4 regions of the Nonomuraea coxensis DSM 45129 genome follow, and region 3 is predicted to be linked to each of the others. Evidence: riboswitches for the same ligand, from Rfam matches in the RefSeq annotation. Region 3 holds a riboswitch; each other region holds the start of a gene.
What was found. Region 3 has a riboswitch for cyclic di-AMP ahead of Nocox_RS14770 (C40 family peptidase). Riboswitches for the same ligand answer to the same signal wherever they lie in the genome.
Positions count from the first base shown of each region.

Region 1: it holds a riboswitch for cyclic di-AMP, as region 3 does, so the genes downstream of both, Nocox_RS43865 (C40 family peptidase) here and Nocox_RS14770 (C40 family peptidase) in region 3, are expected to answer to the same signal.
Region 2: it holds a riboswitch for cyclic di-AMP, as region 3 does, so the genes downstream of both, Nocox_RS22930 (CHAP domain-containing protein) here and Nocox_RS14770 (C40 family peptidase) in region 3, are expected to answer to the same signal.
Region 4: it holds a riboswitch for cyclic di-AMP, as region 3 does, so the genes downstream of both, Nocox_RS43435 (hypothetical protein) here and Nocox_RS14770 (C40 family peptidase) in region 3, are expected to answer to the same signal.

Region 1 covers NZ_CP068985.1:8,758,632-8,761,817, reverse strand. Annotated here, with positions in the region: gene Nocox_RS41070 (cytochrome P450) at 1-144, opposite strand, end outside; gene Nocox_RS41065 (LuxR C-terminal-related transcriptional regulator) at 614-826, shown strand; gene Nocox_RS43865 (C40 family peptidase) at 903-1,946, opposite strand; cyclic di-AMP (ydaO/yuaA leader) riboswitch at 1,952-2,102, opposite strand; gene Nocox_RS41055 (amino-acid N-acetyltransferase) at 2,379-2,948, shown strand; gene Nocox_RS41050 (RDD family protein) at 3,034-3,186, shown strand, end outside.
Region 2 covers NZ_CP068985.1:4,874,128-4,877,313, reverse strand. Annotated here, with positions in the region: gene Nocox_RS22945 (helix-turn-helix transcriptional regulator) at 1-412, shown strand, start outside; gene Nocox_RS22940 (FBP domain-containing protein) at 530-733, opposite strand; gene Nocox_RS22935 (TetR-like C-terminal domain-containing protein) at 674-1,168, shown strand; gene Nocox_RS22930 (CHAP domain-containing protein) at 1,188-1,868, opposite strand; cyclic di-AMP (ydaO/yuaA leader) riboswitch at 1,883-2,024, opposite strand; gene Nocox_RS22925 (hypothetical protein) at 2,363-2,716, shown strand; gene Nocox_RS22920 (GNAT family N-acetyltransferase) at 2,850-3,186, opposite strand, start outside.
Region 3 covers NZ_CP068985.1:3,174,740-3,177,925, reverse strand. Annotated here, with positions in the region: gene Nocox_RS14780 (M48 family metallopeptidase) at 1-138, opposite strand, end outside; gene Nocox_RS14775 (gluzincin family metallopeptidase) at 152-1,048, opposite strand; gene Nocox_RS14770 (C40 family peptidase) at 1,142-1,699, opposite strand; cyclic di-AMP (ydaO/yuaA leader) riboswitch at 1,761-1,925, opposite strand; gene Nocox_RS14765 (C40 family peptidase) at 2,200-3,174, opposite strand.
Region 4 covers NZ_CP068985.1:7,325,249-7,328,434, forward strand. Annotated here, with positions in the region: gene Nocox_RS34290 (alpha/beta fold hydrolase) at 4-849, opposite strand; gene Nocox_RS43435 (hypothetical protein) at 912-1,781, opposite strand; cyclic di-AMP (ydaO/yuaA leader) riboswitch at 1,989-2,124, opposite strand; gene Nocox_RS34300 (DUF5302 domain-containing protein) at 2,272-2,472, opposite strand; gene Nocox_RS34305 (rod shape-determining protein) at 2,634-3,186, shown strand, end outside.

The sequences.
Region 1 (3,186 bases), 3.5 Mb from region 3:
GGAAACCAGGTCGCCCTCCTCCGGCAGCGCGGCGATCAGCCCGGCGGTGACGGCCTCGACGCGCGGGCGCAGCCGCTCGACCATGCGGGGCGTGAACGCCCTGCTGACCAGACCGCGTAACCGGGTGTGATCGGGCGGATCCATACGCAGAAATGACTCGACGGGCTGACCTGGATTGACGCGATTGACAGGATTCGGGCCGTGCCCGAAGCGGGGGTCGCGGAGCATGGCGCCGCACAGTTCGTGACCGGTCAGGACGAACAGCCCGGCGGGCGTACGGAAGATCGGCCCGCGCTCGCGCAGTGCGTGGTAACGCGCATAGGGATCATCCAGAAAACCGGGATCCGCGGGATCAAAACCCAGAACGTCCGCCGGACCCGAGGGGGAGGGAGGGCCGCCCCCGGGCTGATCAACGACATCGGTCATCGCGCGTCCAGCATCCGGTCGGCATATGGCGAGTACGTCACATATGGGCGATCATGTCAATAGCGCTCGTCAAGGGCGGGGTTTATCACGCTTGACGACCTTTCGGAGATGCGTTTACCTTCTGCGAGACGAGCGGCTTTGGCGCGTTGTGAGGTCCACATTCTGCTGTTGGGGGGGAGGGCTCCCGATGGAAGTGCTCACTGAAGGCGTTGAGCTGAGCCACGCGGATCTGGCTTTACTCGGCGAGCTGGCCAAGGGCGTCACGGTGGACCGGGTGGGGAGACGTCTGGACATCAGCGGGCGCACCGTACGCCGGAGACTGCGCGGCATCTGTGATCGCATCGGCGTCGCGACGGCCATCGAGGCCGTCGCCTGGGCGGCGCGCCGCCAGCTCATCTGATCTGACGACACGCCTGTGCCCGGCGGGGTGGCCGGTCGGCTCAGCCGGCTCAGTCGGCTCAGTCAGCTCAGCCGGCTCAGTCGGCGATGCGCACCGCGCCCGCGAAGGGCCGGTTGCCGAGCGCGGCCACCCGTACGACGTCGCCGGTGCGCGGGGCGTGCACCATCATGCCGCCGCCGATGTAGATGCCGACGTGATGCAGGTCGCTGTAGAAGAAGACCAGGTCGCCGGGGCGCATCTCCTCGCGTGAGATGTGCCGGCCCGCGGTCCACTGGTCGCCGGTGTAGTGCGGCAGGGAGATGCCGACGCGCTGGAAGGCGGCCATGACCAGGCCGGAGCAGTCGTAGGAGTTGGGGCCTTCCGCGCCCCACACGTACGGCTTGAGCTGCTGCGTGAGCGCCCACCTGGCGGCCGCCGCGGCCTTGCCGGTGCCGGGGATCGGCAGGTTGACCCGTACAGCGCGGGTGCCGGGCCGCCCGGCCTCGCCGAGGGCGCGGCGGAAGAGGCTGCTCTCGGTCCTCGTGATCAGTGAGGTGATCTTGTCGCGCTTGGCGTCGAGGTCGGCGACGATCTCGCGCAGCTCCTCCATGCGGGCCTTGGCGCCGGCCTCGGCGCGGGTGGCCGCGTCCATGGCCTTGAGGAGCTGGTTGACCTCCTCGCTCTGCTGCGTCTCCAGCGCGTGCGTGGTCGCCGCCCGGTCGAGGAACTCCTCCGGGTCGTCGGACTGCATGAAAGCGAGGGAACGGTTGAGCCCGCCGGTGATGTAGGCGTTCTGGGCGAGCATGACGGCCTTGGCGCGCTTGGCGGCGAGATCGGCCTGGCTGTCGGCCAGGGTCCTCTGCGCGGCGTCCGAAGCCTTCTTGGCGGTTTTGTACTTCTCCCGCTGGCCGTTGTACTGCTCCGTGAGCGTCTCGATCTCGACGTGCAGCTTCTCGACCTTGTCCGACAGCTCCTTGAGCGACGGCTTGGGCTCAGCGGACGCCGGGGCGATGGGGGCCACCAGTAACGCGCCGGCCAGCAGGGCCGCCGCTCCGAGGCGGAACGGCCGCCGGAACCGTTCTCGATGGCGGGCGTCCCCGCCCGCCGTCCTCTCGTCCCCACGCGTGCGCGTGCGCTTCACCAACCAGCTCCCTTCCTCGACGCCTACCGGGTTAGCTGACGGGTTCGGGCCGGAGGAGCCCTACCGAACGATTCGGATTCACCCCAGTGATGGCGTGCGGCGGGCGCCATCGGCGGGTCCCCGGCTTCCCTTGCGGGAATTGGGCGTGGCTCCCGCGCGACACGCGGGGAACGTCGTCGCTGGACACTAATGCACTCCCGGTTCCTGCTCAACCAGAACTGCTTGATCTGTTGAGGTTTCACAACTGAAGGGTCACAAGGTGATCTCGTGATCAAGCGTACAGAAGAGACTTTATGTCCTCTTTGCCCTTGGTTCTGCCTGGCGTCGGCGGACGCCGGACCTGGGCCTGGAGACGACCGCGGCGGGCCCCGCAGCGGGGCCGCTTGAGGGAGTTAGGTCCGAGCCGTAATGACATCTGTACTCTGGAGAGCCATGGAGCAGGTGGCCGAGTTGACAGTGCCCGAGACCGCGGTGGTGGTCCGGCGTGCCCGCACGCCCGACGTCCGCGGGATCAGGCGCCTGGTCGACACCTACGCGGGCGCGGGTCCCCGGCTCCTGGAGAAGACCACGGTGACGCTGTACGAGGACGTACAGGAGTTCTGGGTGGCCGACCTCGGCGGCCGGGTCGCCGGATGCGGCGCCCTGCACGTCCTGTGGGAGGATCTCGCCGAGGTCCGCACGGTCGCCGTCGATCCGGAGTGCCGGGGCATGGGAATCGGCCACCGGATCGTGGAGGCGCTCATCCAGCAGGCCAAGGATCTGGGTCTGCGGCGGGTATTCTGTCTCACTTTTGAGATCGAATTCTTCGCCAGGCACGGGTTCCGGCCCATCCAGGGGACACCGGTCTCACCCGAGGTCTACGCCGAACTCCTGGCCTCGTACGACGAGGGTGTGGCCGAGTTTCTCGACCTGGAGCACGTCAAGCCGAACACCCTGGGCAACACCCGCATGCTGCTCCATCTGACATCGGGTGACGCGGACCTTGACCAATTGGAAAGGTGATTGTTGATACCTATGTCGATACGTTGGGCAGCACAGGCATGTGCCCTGACACGTGCCACATGCGCACGCGAAGCGAGGTGACACGGTGAGCACCGGACAGCCGCCGTATCCACAGGACGAATCCGGCGAGAACTCCGCGCCCGGCAATCCCCCCTACGGCCAGCAGCACCAGGGCCGCCACCCCGGCGAGCCCGACCCCGACGCCACCGTGGTCGGCTACCGCGCGGACGACGCCTTC
Region 2 (3,186 bases), 1.7 Mb from region 3:
GCTCGCGTGGGACACCGCCAAGGACGACTGGCGGGTCTTCCGCCTCGACCGCGTCACCGGCCTGCGCGTCTCCACCAGCACGTACGAGCCCCGCCCCCTGCCCGCCGGCACCGCGCTCGACTACCTGCGCCAGGGCCTCGGCAAGGACCGCGAGCGCGTCGTCCTCACCGTCGAGGCGCCCCTGGCCGACGTCGCCGACGCGTTCGCCTACCAGGACGCCGACCTGGAGGCACTGGGGGAGCGGCGGACCAGGGCCGTGCTGGCGCTCGACACCTGGCAGTGGCTGCTGCTCAGCCTCGCGTTCCTGGACGCCCCCTTCACCGTCGAGGAGCCGGCCCGTTTCCGCGCCGCGCTCCGGTCCTTCGGCGCGCGGCTGACCGGCGGGGGCGGCCCCCCGCAGCCGGGCGCGTAGAACGACAAATCGGCCACGGCGTTCCGCGAGCGGTTCAAGGCCGTGGCCGGCGTCACGCCGCAGTCCTACCGCGCCTCGTTCCGGACGCCTTCCGGACGGGCGCGCGCTGACCGGGGGTCACGCGGCCACCTTGTCCAGGAAGGCGTCCAGGTTTCGCCGGGTGCGGGCGAGCTTGTCGTCCAGGGTGAGGGACTCGTCCACGACGCCGCCGCCCGCGGCCTCCTTCCGGCCGCGCAGGTAGAGGGAGCAGGCGAGGTCGGCGTGACGGTCTCGGCGCTCGCCCGCCGCTTCGGGGTCAAGCCCGCCGCGCTGTACTCCCACGTCAGGGACGTCCAGGAGCTGCGCGTACGGGTGGCCGTCCTGGGGCTGGCCGAGCTCGCCGAGCGGGCCGCCGCCGCCCTCGCCGGCCGCGCCGGCAAGGACGCCCTGGTGGCCTTCGCCGACGCCTACCGCGGCTACGCCAAGGAACACCCCGGCAGGTACGCCGCCGCGCAGATCCAACTCGACGACGAGACCGCCCACGCCAGCGCCGCCCGCAGGCACGCCGAGATGACCCGGGCCATCCTGCGCGGCTACGACCTGCCCGAGCCCGCCCAGACCGACGCCGTGCGCATGCTGCACAGCACCTTCCACGGCTTCGTCAGCCTGGAGACGCAGGGCGGCTTCAGCCGCACCGCGCGCGAGGCGGACGTGTCCTGGGCGAGAACCCTCGACGCCCTCGACTCCGTGCTGCGCAACTGGCCGCCCGAGGAGTGAGCCCGAGGATCGAGGAGGGTCAGGCGGCGTAGTTCGGGTAGCCGTAGCCGGCGACCTGCGAGGTCGGGCGGACCCGCTCCTCGACCTTGCCATTGCCCGTGTTGCCCTCGATCGTGGAGATCGTGCCGTCGCCGTTGTCCTTGACGACGAAACCGACGTGGTCGATGGCGCTCAGGCTCTTGCTGCCGCTCCAGGAGAAGAACACGACGGCGCCGGGCCTGGCCTCGCTGCCCCAGCGGTCGTTGGCGGCGAACCACTTGGCGTGGGCGACGGTGTAGGCGTCCCAGCCGACCTGCGAGCGGGCGCCGCTCTCCTCGCCGACCCAGGAGACGAACATCGAGCACCAGGGGGCGTTCAGGTAGGCGTTCCTGTTGCCGCCGTCGCGCACGACGGTCTCGCCGGCGCGGGCCGAGTCGGCGTACCAGCGCTGGAACTTGGTGCCGCCGCCGGCGGTGTTCTCGGACGTGCCCACCTGGGCGCGGGCGAGGTCAAGGACCTGCTGGGCGGTGACGTTCACGCGCGCGTCGCGGTTGCTGACGCCCTGCTGGGCGGCGGCGGCGGCCGCGGGCCGCGCGGGAGCACTGTCGGCGGCCGCGGTCACGGCGGCGGTGGCGCCCAGGGCGGAGACGGCGAGGGCGCCGCTCAGCGCCAGCTTGGCGGCGTTCAGCTTCGGGGCACGGATGAAACGGCTGATGGCCATGAAGGGACTGCTCCTTTGCGCTTCCATGCCGCTTACCGGGTTAGCTGACGGGTTCGGGCGTGCGGAAGCTGCCCTACGGCACGCGGACGTGCCGATTCACCCCGGTGGAGAACGGGTCCCCGGTTCCGCCAGTGGCGGATTCAGCGGCCACGGGCATCGGACGCCCGCGGTGGGAGTGGGATCGAACGCGGCGCCCGCGATGCGGACGCAGGTGAGCGCGGCCCTCTGGTCACTCGCTCCAAGGCTGAGGTCTGGGCCTGCCCACGGAACTGTACAACACCCCTCTGACCTGCGTAATTCCCCGGTCACGAAATCCTCATGACGGGCGGCGAAGGTAACGTGCCGGTGTGCTCTCAGCCGCGTTCCGGTCCGAGCGCGGCGGCCACGGCCCGCCCGCATCGTGCCGATGGCGAGATGGGCCAGAGCCGGCGCATCAGCGTGACCTGCTCCTCGATCCGCCTGCCGAGCGCCTTGGGCAGGTGAGAACATCGTTCATGACCAAGCCCCTCACCCAGATGAGCGAGCGCGAGTACTTCGCCACCATCAGACGCCGCCTAGGGATGTTCGTCATCGGCGGTCGACTGGCAGGCCTGGAGGCATTCCTTGAAGGCTATGACCAGCACGCCAAGCGCCACGGCGGCCCTGGCCTGCGGGGGTGGACGGAATGGCTCATCGCCCGTCGCGGCGAGACCTGCAGTCACCACTGGTCAGGACAGGTACGCCACATCGCTCTCGCCACCTGGGACCACTGGGAGCTCTCCGCCGATCAGGAAGAACTCGTCATCGACACCCTGTTCACCCTCCTCGACGAGTACCTCGCCGAACGCGAAGCGGCTTCCACTCCCTGATCGCAATCCCAGCCGGGGGCAGGCCACATGTCAGGTGATCGGAGATTCCACCAGCTGCGACAGCGACTGGTTGGAGGCCGAGTGCACTGATCAGCGGTAGCCCGCCGATCGCGAACCGCAGGCGGCGTCGGGCTCAATCGCCTGATCGACCGCCGAGATCCGCGGACAGTGCCGCGTAGATGTACTCGCTGCCCCAGCGATCCCCGTCGAGGTCGTTCTCGACCAGGTGCGCCTCCCGGCGCATCCCGAGGCGTTCGCAGACCCGCACGGACCCGGTGTTCTCCACATCCAGCCGTGCGTAGAGCCGGTGCACGCCCAGCTTGTCGAAGGCGAGCCTGGCCAGCGCCGCGGCTGCCTCGGTCGCGTAGCCGTGCCCCTGGTGACGTGGGTCGAGAGTCCAGCCGATCTCGGCCTGGGCGGCGCGGGCATCGGCCAGTTTGAGACTCACTTCGCCAAGGAGGCCGGGCTCA
Region 3 (3,186 bases):
CGCGGACCGGTGACCGCCGTCGTCCGCAGACCGGTGACCGCCGTCGTCCGCAGACCGAGCGCCGCCGTCGGCGGGGTCGCCGGTCGGGGGCCGGCCCGTCCTGGGCGTGGCGCCGTCCGTGTCCTGCCGTTCGCTCATCTGCCTCCCCCTCTTATCCGAGCTGTTCGCGCACGTACGCGCGCCACCGTGCCGTCAGCGTGGCCGTGGAGAGCCCGAGCCCGGCGAGCGCCCGGTCGGCGCCGATCACCTGGGCCTCACGGTAAAGCCGTACCAGGCTCCCCTCACCGAACCGGTCCGCGAGGAAGCGACACGCCAGCCAGGCCTCCTGGTACGCCCGCGCGAGCCGCGCCGGGTCGCTCCCGTCGGCGGCGAAGGCGGCGGAGCCGGGCAGTGCGCCGGGCAGACGTCCGGCGCGCACCTCGTCCGCCAGCTCGGCGGCGGCCGTGCGCACCGGCAGCCCCGAGTCGCGGTAGCCGACGTAGTCGGCGAAGCCCTCGTACAGCCAGACCGGGAGGCGGTCGGTGCCGGCGGCGACGTGGGTGAGCTCGTGGGCCAGGACGACGTCCCTGCCGGTGGGGTTGAGGCGGGCGAAGACCTCGGGGACGACGATCACCCGGTCGCCGTCGGCCAGCGCGGCCAGCCCGTCGATCGGGCCCGTCCCGGCCAGGCGGGCCGCCTCGGCGGCCGAGGCGGGGACGACGACGAGAGGGCGTACGGGCTCGCCGAGGACCGCCCCGACGCGGAGCGCGGCGGCGTCGGCCAGCCGCGCCAGCTCGGCGAGCGAGACGGACGAGGCGGACACAGCGGGCGGGGCCGGCGAGGCGGGCGGGGCCGGCTCGGAAGTCTGCCCGACGACCACCGATCGCGTCCCTCGGACGGTGACGGTCTCCCCCGGCCACGGACCGGGCGCCGCGCCCTGAGGCGGCGCGGGAGCGGGCGCGAGCGGCGCGCTCGCGGCCGGGACGACGGCGAGGGCGGCGAGGAGCGGCACCAGGAGCACGAGGGCCGCCGGTGCGGCTCGCCGGCGTCGGCTCACCTGCTCGGACACGATGCACGATGGTAGCCGGGCGGGACGGGTGCCCGGGTGCGGAAAGGCGACAGCCCCGCCCGATCCCGTACGGGGATCGGGGCGGGGCTGTGGTCACATACCGGGACGTACCGCGCCGACGAAGGACGATTTACGCCATCCGCTCAGCTTGTCGATGCGCACCCGTTCGCCGGTCCTGGGCGAGTGGATCATCTTGCCCTTGCCGACGTACATGCCTACGTGGCCGAGCCCGCTGAAGAACATCAGGTCGCCTGGCTTGAGCTTCTTCCAGGAGACCTTCGTCCGGGTGCGGGCGAACTGGCTGCTCGCCACGCGCGGGAGCCTGACCCCGGCCTTCTTCCAGGCGTACTGGACGAGTCCGGAGCAGTCGAACGAGCCGGGACCCGTGCCGCCGTAGCGGTAGGGGTCGCCGATCTGGTTCTTGGCCACGGCGACGGCCCGGTGGGCCTTCGCCTGCTGCCGAGCGACCTTGCGCGCCTTGGCCGACCTGGCGGTCTTGACGGCTTTGGCGGTCTTGGCCGACTTCGACGACGTCGTGATGGTCTGCACCGTGGTCGCCGAGGTGATGGCCGCGTCGCTCGTCGTCGCCGCCTGAGCCGTCGGGGCATGGAGGATGGCGCCTCCGGCCGTCACGGTCATGGTGAGCGCCACGCCACCGAGGGCAAGGCGGGACAGACGGGGGTTGTGCGGGGAGGTAGACAGGATTTCTCCTTGAGACTTCCACGAACGCCTACCGGGTTAGCTGACGGATTCGGGCCTGGAAGTAGCCCTACGGCGCTTTCGAGCAGCGCCGATTCACCCCTGATCCCCTAGGGAGTGGGATCGGTGGTTCCCCGGCTCCGTGCTCCTGGCCGCACGGATTCGGCAGGTCGCCGCCCCTGCGAGGTGTCCTCAAGGGGATGTGCGGGGGGCGACCGGCGGATGAAGATCGCGGCGACATGGCGTGTCACCGCGAGGCCAGAAGCTACGCCGACAGGTCACGGATCGGCAAAGCGGACGGCGGCTTGTCAAGATCAGACAGGGGGTCGAGTCAGGACGGAAACCCCTGCTGGAACCCCGAGCTCCGTTACCGGAATGTGACCATACTCACACTTCTCAGAACACAGCCGAGTAAGGTGTGATTTGCCGGGTTTATGGCAGTTTGAGGGGCGTCAAGGGCGGATGGCGCCGACGAGCCGCCGCCCGTACGCGGACAGCTTGACGATCTTCACGACGTCGCCCGTCTGAGGCGCGTGCACGATCTGCCCGTTGCCCGCGTAGATGCTGACGTGTCCCAGCCCCTCGCTGAAGATCAGGTCACCGGGCTGGAGCGCGTCCAGGCTCACCCGGCGGCTCGCCCCCCACGCCCACTGCTGCCACGTCGTACGCGGCAGCGAGACGCCCGCGGCCCGCCAGGACGCCTGCGTCAGGCCGGAGCAGTCCCAGCCGCCCGGGCCCGTCCCGCCGAACACGTACGGCTTGCCGACCTGCGCGTAGGCGAAGCGCAGCACCGTGGCCGCGTTCCCCGACGCCGAGCCGGTGTACTTCACGCCGGCGCTGTTGGGGTTGCCGGGGTTGTAGGCGTTCAGCTTCTCCAGCAGCTTCTTCTGCTGGGCGATGAGCCTGAGGATCTCCGCGCGTTCCTTCTGGACCCCGTCGCGTTCCTTGTCGGCCACTTCCAGGGCCTTCTCCGCCTTGTCCCGCTCCGCCTTGAGCCCGCGGTTCTCCCGGTCGAAGGCGTTCAGCTTCTCGGCCCGCTCCTTGGAGACCTGGCCGGTCAGCGCGAGGCGGGCGAGGAAGTCGTCGGGGTCGTCGGCGCCGAGGAATCCCGGCAGGGACGTGATGTCGCCGCCGAGCTGGTAGCTGTCGACGGCCATGGTGATCACCTGCGCGCGCAGGTCGGCGACGGTGGCCAGCTTGCGCTTGTAGCTGTCGTTGAGGCCGGTGTAGGTGGATTTCGCCTTCTTGTACCGCTCGGTGGCCGTGTTGTAGCGGTCGACGACCTTGTCCGCCTTGTCGTTGAGCTTCTCCAGCTTGGCCTTGGCCTGGGCGAGGGTGGGTCTGGGATCGGCGATCGCGGCCCCGGTGGGGGAAAGCACCAGTCCGAACACGATCCCCGCGGCCACCGGCACCCGGCCAAACCTCACTGCGTCGCCTCC
Region 4 (3,186 bases), 4.2 Mb from region 3:
CGTTCAGGCGGTGGTGTGCTTGGTGATCTCGGCGACGATGTCGGGCCAGAGCGCGCGCGGCAGGTCGTGCCCCATCCCCGGGTACGTCACCAGGCGAGCCCCCGGGACGGCCGCCGCGGTGGCCTCGCCGCCCGCCAGGGGGACGAGCTGGTCGGCCTCGCCGTGCAGCACCAGGGTGGGCACGGTCAGCCGGCCGAGCGCCTCGACCCGGCTGCCGGACGCCATGATGGCGGCGAGCTGCCGGCCGGTGCCCGCCGGGTCGAAGCAGCGGTCGTAGGCCAGTCCCGCGAGGGTGGTGATGCGCTCGTGGTCCAGCTCGTAGCCGGGCGAGCCGATCATTGTCCAGGTGCGTACGGCCTGCTCCAGCACGCCGTCGCGGTCGGCGGCCGGCCGGGCCATGAGGATCGCGGCGGCCTCCGCCGTCGGCGGCGCGATCTCAGGGCCGGGGGTGGACATGATCGAGGTGAGGGTCAGCACGCGCTCCGGACGGCGGATGGCCAGCGTCTGGGCGATCATGCCGCCCATCGAGGCGCCCACCACGTGGGCCCGCGGCCAGCCGAGGGCGTCCATGAGGCCGGCGGTGTCCTCGGCCATGTCGTCCAGCAGGTACGGCGGAGCCGTGCCCGCGCCGGGCACCCCCGCCCCACCGACGTGCGTGGACAGCCCCGCGTCGCGGTTGTCGAACCGGACCACGTGGTGTCCCTGCTCGGCCAGGAGCTCACAGAGCCCTTCGTCCCAGTGGATGAGCTGGGCGCCGAGGCCCATGATGAGGAGCAGCGGGCGGCCTCCGGGGTCGCCGAAGCTCTCGTAGGCGATGTCGATGCCGTTGGCGGTTACGCGGGTCGTCACCGGACCAGAATCTCATTCTGGTCCGGTGACGTAAAGCGTTCTGAGCGGATGCCGGCGCCGGCTCAGGCGCCGCGCTTGAGCAGGCGCCGGAGGCGGTTACCGCCCAGCACCACGGCCCCGCCTCCCAGGGCCAGGGCGGCCCAGAGCAGGGCGCCGCCCACGCCGGTGCCCGCCTGCGCGGACTCGCCCTGGCGGACGGTCCCGGCCTGGCCGGCCGCGAGCTGGACGGCCGCGCCACCGGCGGAACCGCCGGCCACGCCCTGCGCCGGCGTCTCTGACTGGCCCGCCTTCTCCTGCACGGCCTTCGCCGCGCTCTGCGTGCCGGTCTTCGTCCTGACCTTCGCCGGCTGCGCGGTCCCGGTCGTCGCCGGCTTCTCCTCGGCCAGGACCTTCGGGGGCTCGGCCGGGTTGTTGTCACGCCGCGACCAGGCGCCGGTGGAGAAGGGGACCGGGTGGTTCTTCTTGCCGACCCCGGGGCCCCACTTGGTGATGACGTAGTCGACCTTGATGTGGCCCTGGCCGCCGATGCCGTCCACGCCCAGCGTGGCGGAGTTGAACCGGCCGCCGGTCAGCTCGGCGAAGGTCTTGGCGTCCAGGTCGAGCATGATGCCCCGGTTGGAGGGCACGCCTGGGCCGCGGTCGCCCACGAAGAAGGGCATCTTCTTGCCCTTGTACATCACGTAGCCCTCGGTCAGCAGGGGCCAGCTCGGGCTGGCGGCCAGCCCTTTCTGCATCGGCTTGCCGCTGGCCGGCAGGCCGGTGTCCCCGGCCCTGCCGGAGCCGTCGTCCCAGAAGTAGGAGGCGGTGGTCGAGCCTTTGAGCAGGATCTTCTCGTCGGTGTCAGCGTGGGCGGGGGCGGAGACGGCGGTGAGCGCGCCGAACGAGCAGGCGGCGAGCACGGCGCAGGAGCGCAGGCCGAAATAAGCAGACATGGAGCAGTGAGGTCCTTTGCGAGGGACAGGGACACGCGCTCAGGGGAGAAGGGCGCAGCCAGGGGAGAACACCTGACGGGGGAGGCTGCGCGGAGCGCGGAGGAGCCTGGACGAAGAGCCGCTCAGCGGGCGGCCGGCACTACGCTGTCGGGAATCTCGGCCGGTGGGGATCCGGTGTCCGGGGGTGTGACGCGGTACGACATGCGGGGGTCCTCTCCATCACGCCTACCGGGTTAGCTGACGGGTTCGGACGAGGAGATGCCCTACCGGCGTGCTGCCGGATTCACCCCAACGGACTGGGTCCCCGGTTCCCGAGAGGTTCGGGATTCGGCTGGTTGAATGGGCCACACTTAACCACGCACACAGGGACGAAAGCAAACGAATCGTCACGAATCGGACAAAAGATCTACCTGGCCGCCGGGCAAAGAAAAGGGAGGGCGCGGAATAACCGCGCCCTCCCTGGGCTACCGGACCTGCCGGACCTGCTGACTCAGCCGCCGCTCTTGCGCCTGAAGGATCGCTTGTTCGCGGCCGGGCCGTGCGTACCGTGGATCTTCGACGGATCGCCGCCCCTGCCACCCGCGCCGCCGGCCGCGTGCTGGCCACGCTTGCGCTCAAGCGCCTCGCGGAACTTGCGCTTCATCTCGTCCTCGGGAGTTTCGCTGACTTCCGGCTCCGGTGATTCCGCCATTGAGGACCTCCATGGTGTTGGGACACCCCCAGCTTCGCACGGTGTCCCTTACGACGCGAAACCGGTCCGTCAGGTAAAGGGGTACCGCTCGGTTCCTGGTGTTGCGTTGGGGTACGAGCGGATACAAATCCCGACATGATGGACAAATCGCCTGGACAGGCATGAGTGTCCTCGGCCTGGACCTGGCCGTGGATCTGGGGGCCGCGCGCACGCGGATCTACGCCAAGCGCAGGGGCATCGTCCTGGACGAGCCCTCCGCCGTCGTCCGCGACGCCAGGACAGGCAAGATCGTGGAGTACGGCGCGGAGGCCGACCCCACGAGCGGCCACGAGACCTGCCGGCCCGTCAGCGCGGGCCTGCCGGGCGACGGCGAGCTGACCCGGCGGCTGGTCAGGCACTTCCTGCGCAAGGTGCACCGGCGGCCCTTCGCGGCCCGTCCGCGCCTGGTCATGGCGTTGCCGGAGGGCGCCACGTCCATCGACAAGGCGGCCCTTCGGGACGTCGCCTACGACGCCGAGGCCCGCGGGCTCATGCTCGTCCCGCACGGGCTCGCGGCGGCGCTGGGCGCGGGCGTGCAGGTACGCGACGGCACCGGGCGGATGGTCATCGACATCGGGCAGGACGTGGCCCGCGTGGCCGTCCTGTCCCACGGCGCGGTGGTGGCCGCGGCCACGGTGCCCGTCGGCGGCCGGGCCATGAACCTCGCCATCGCCC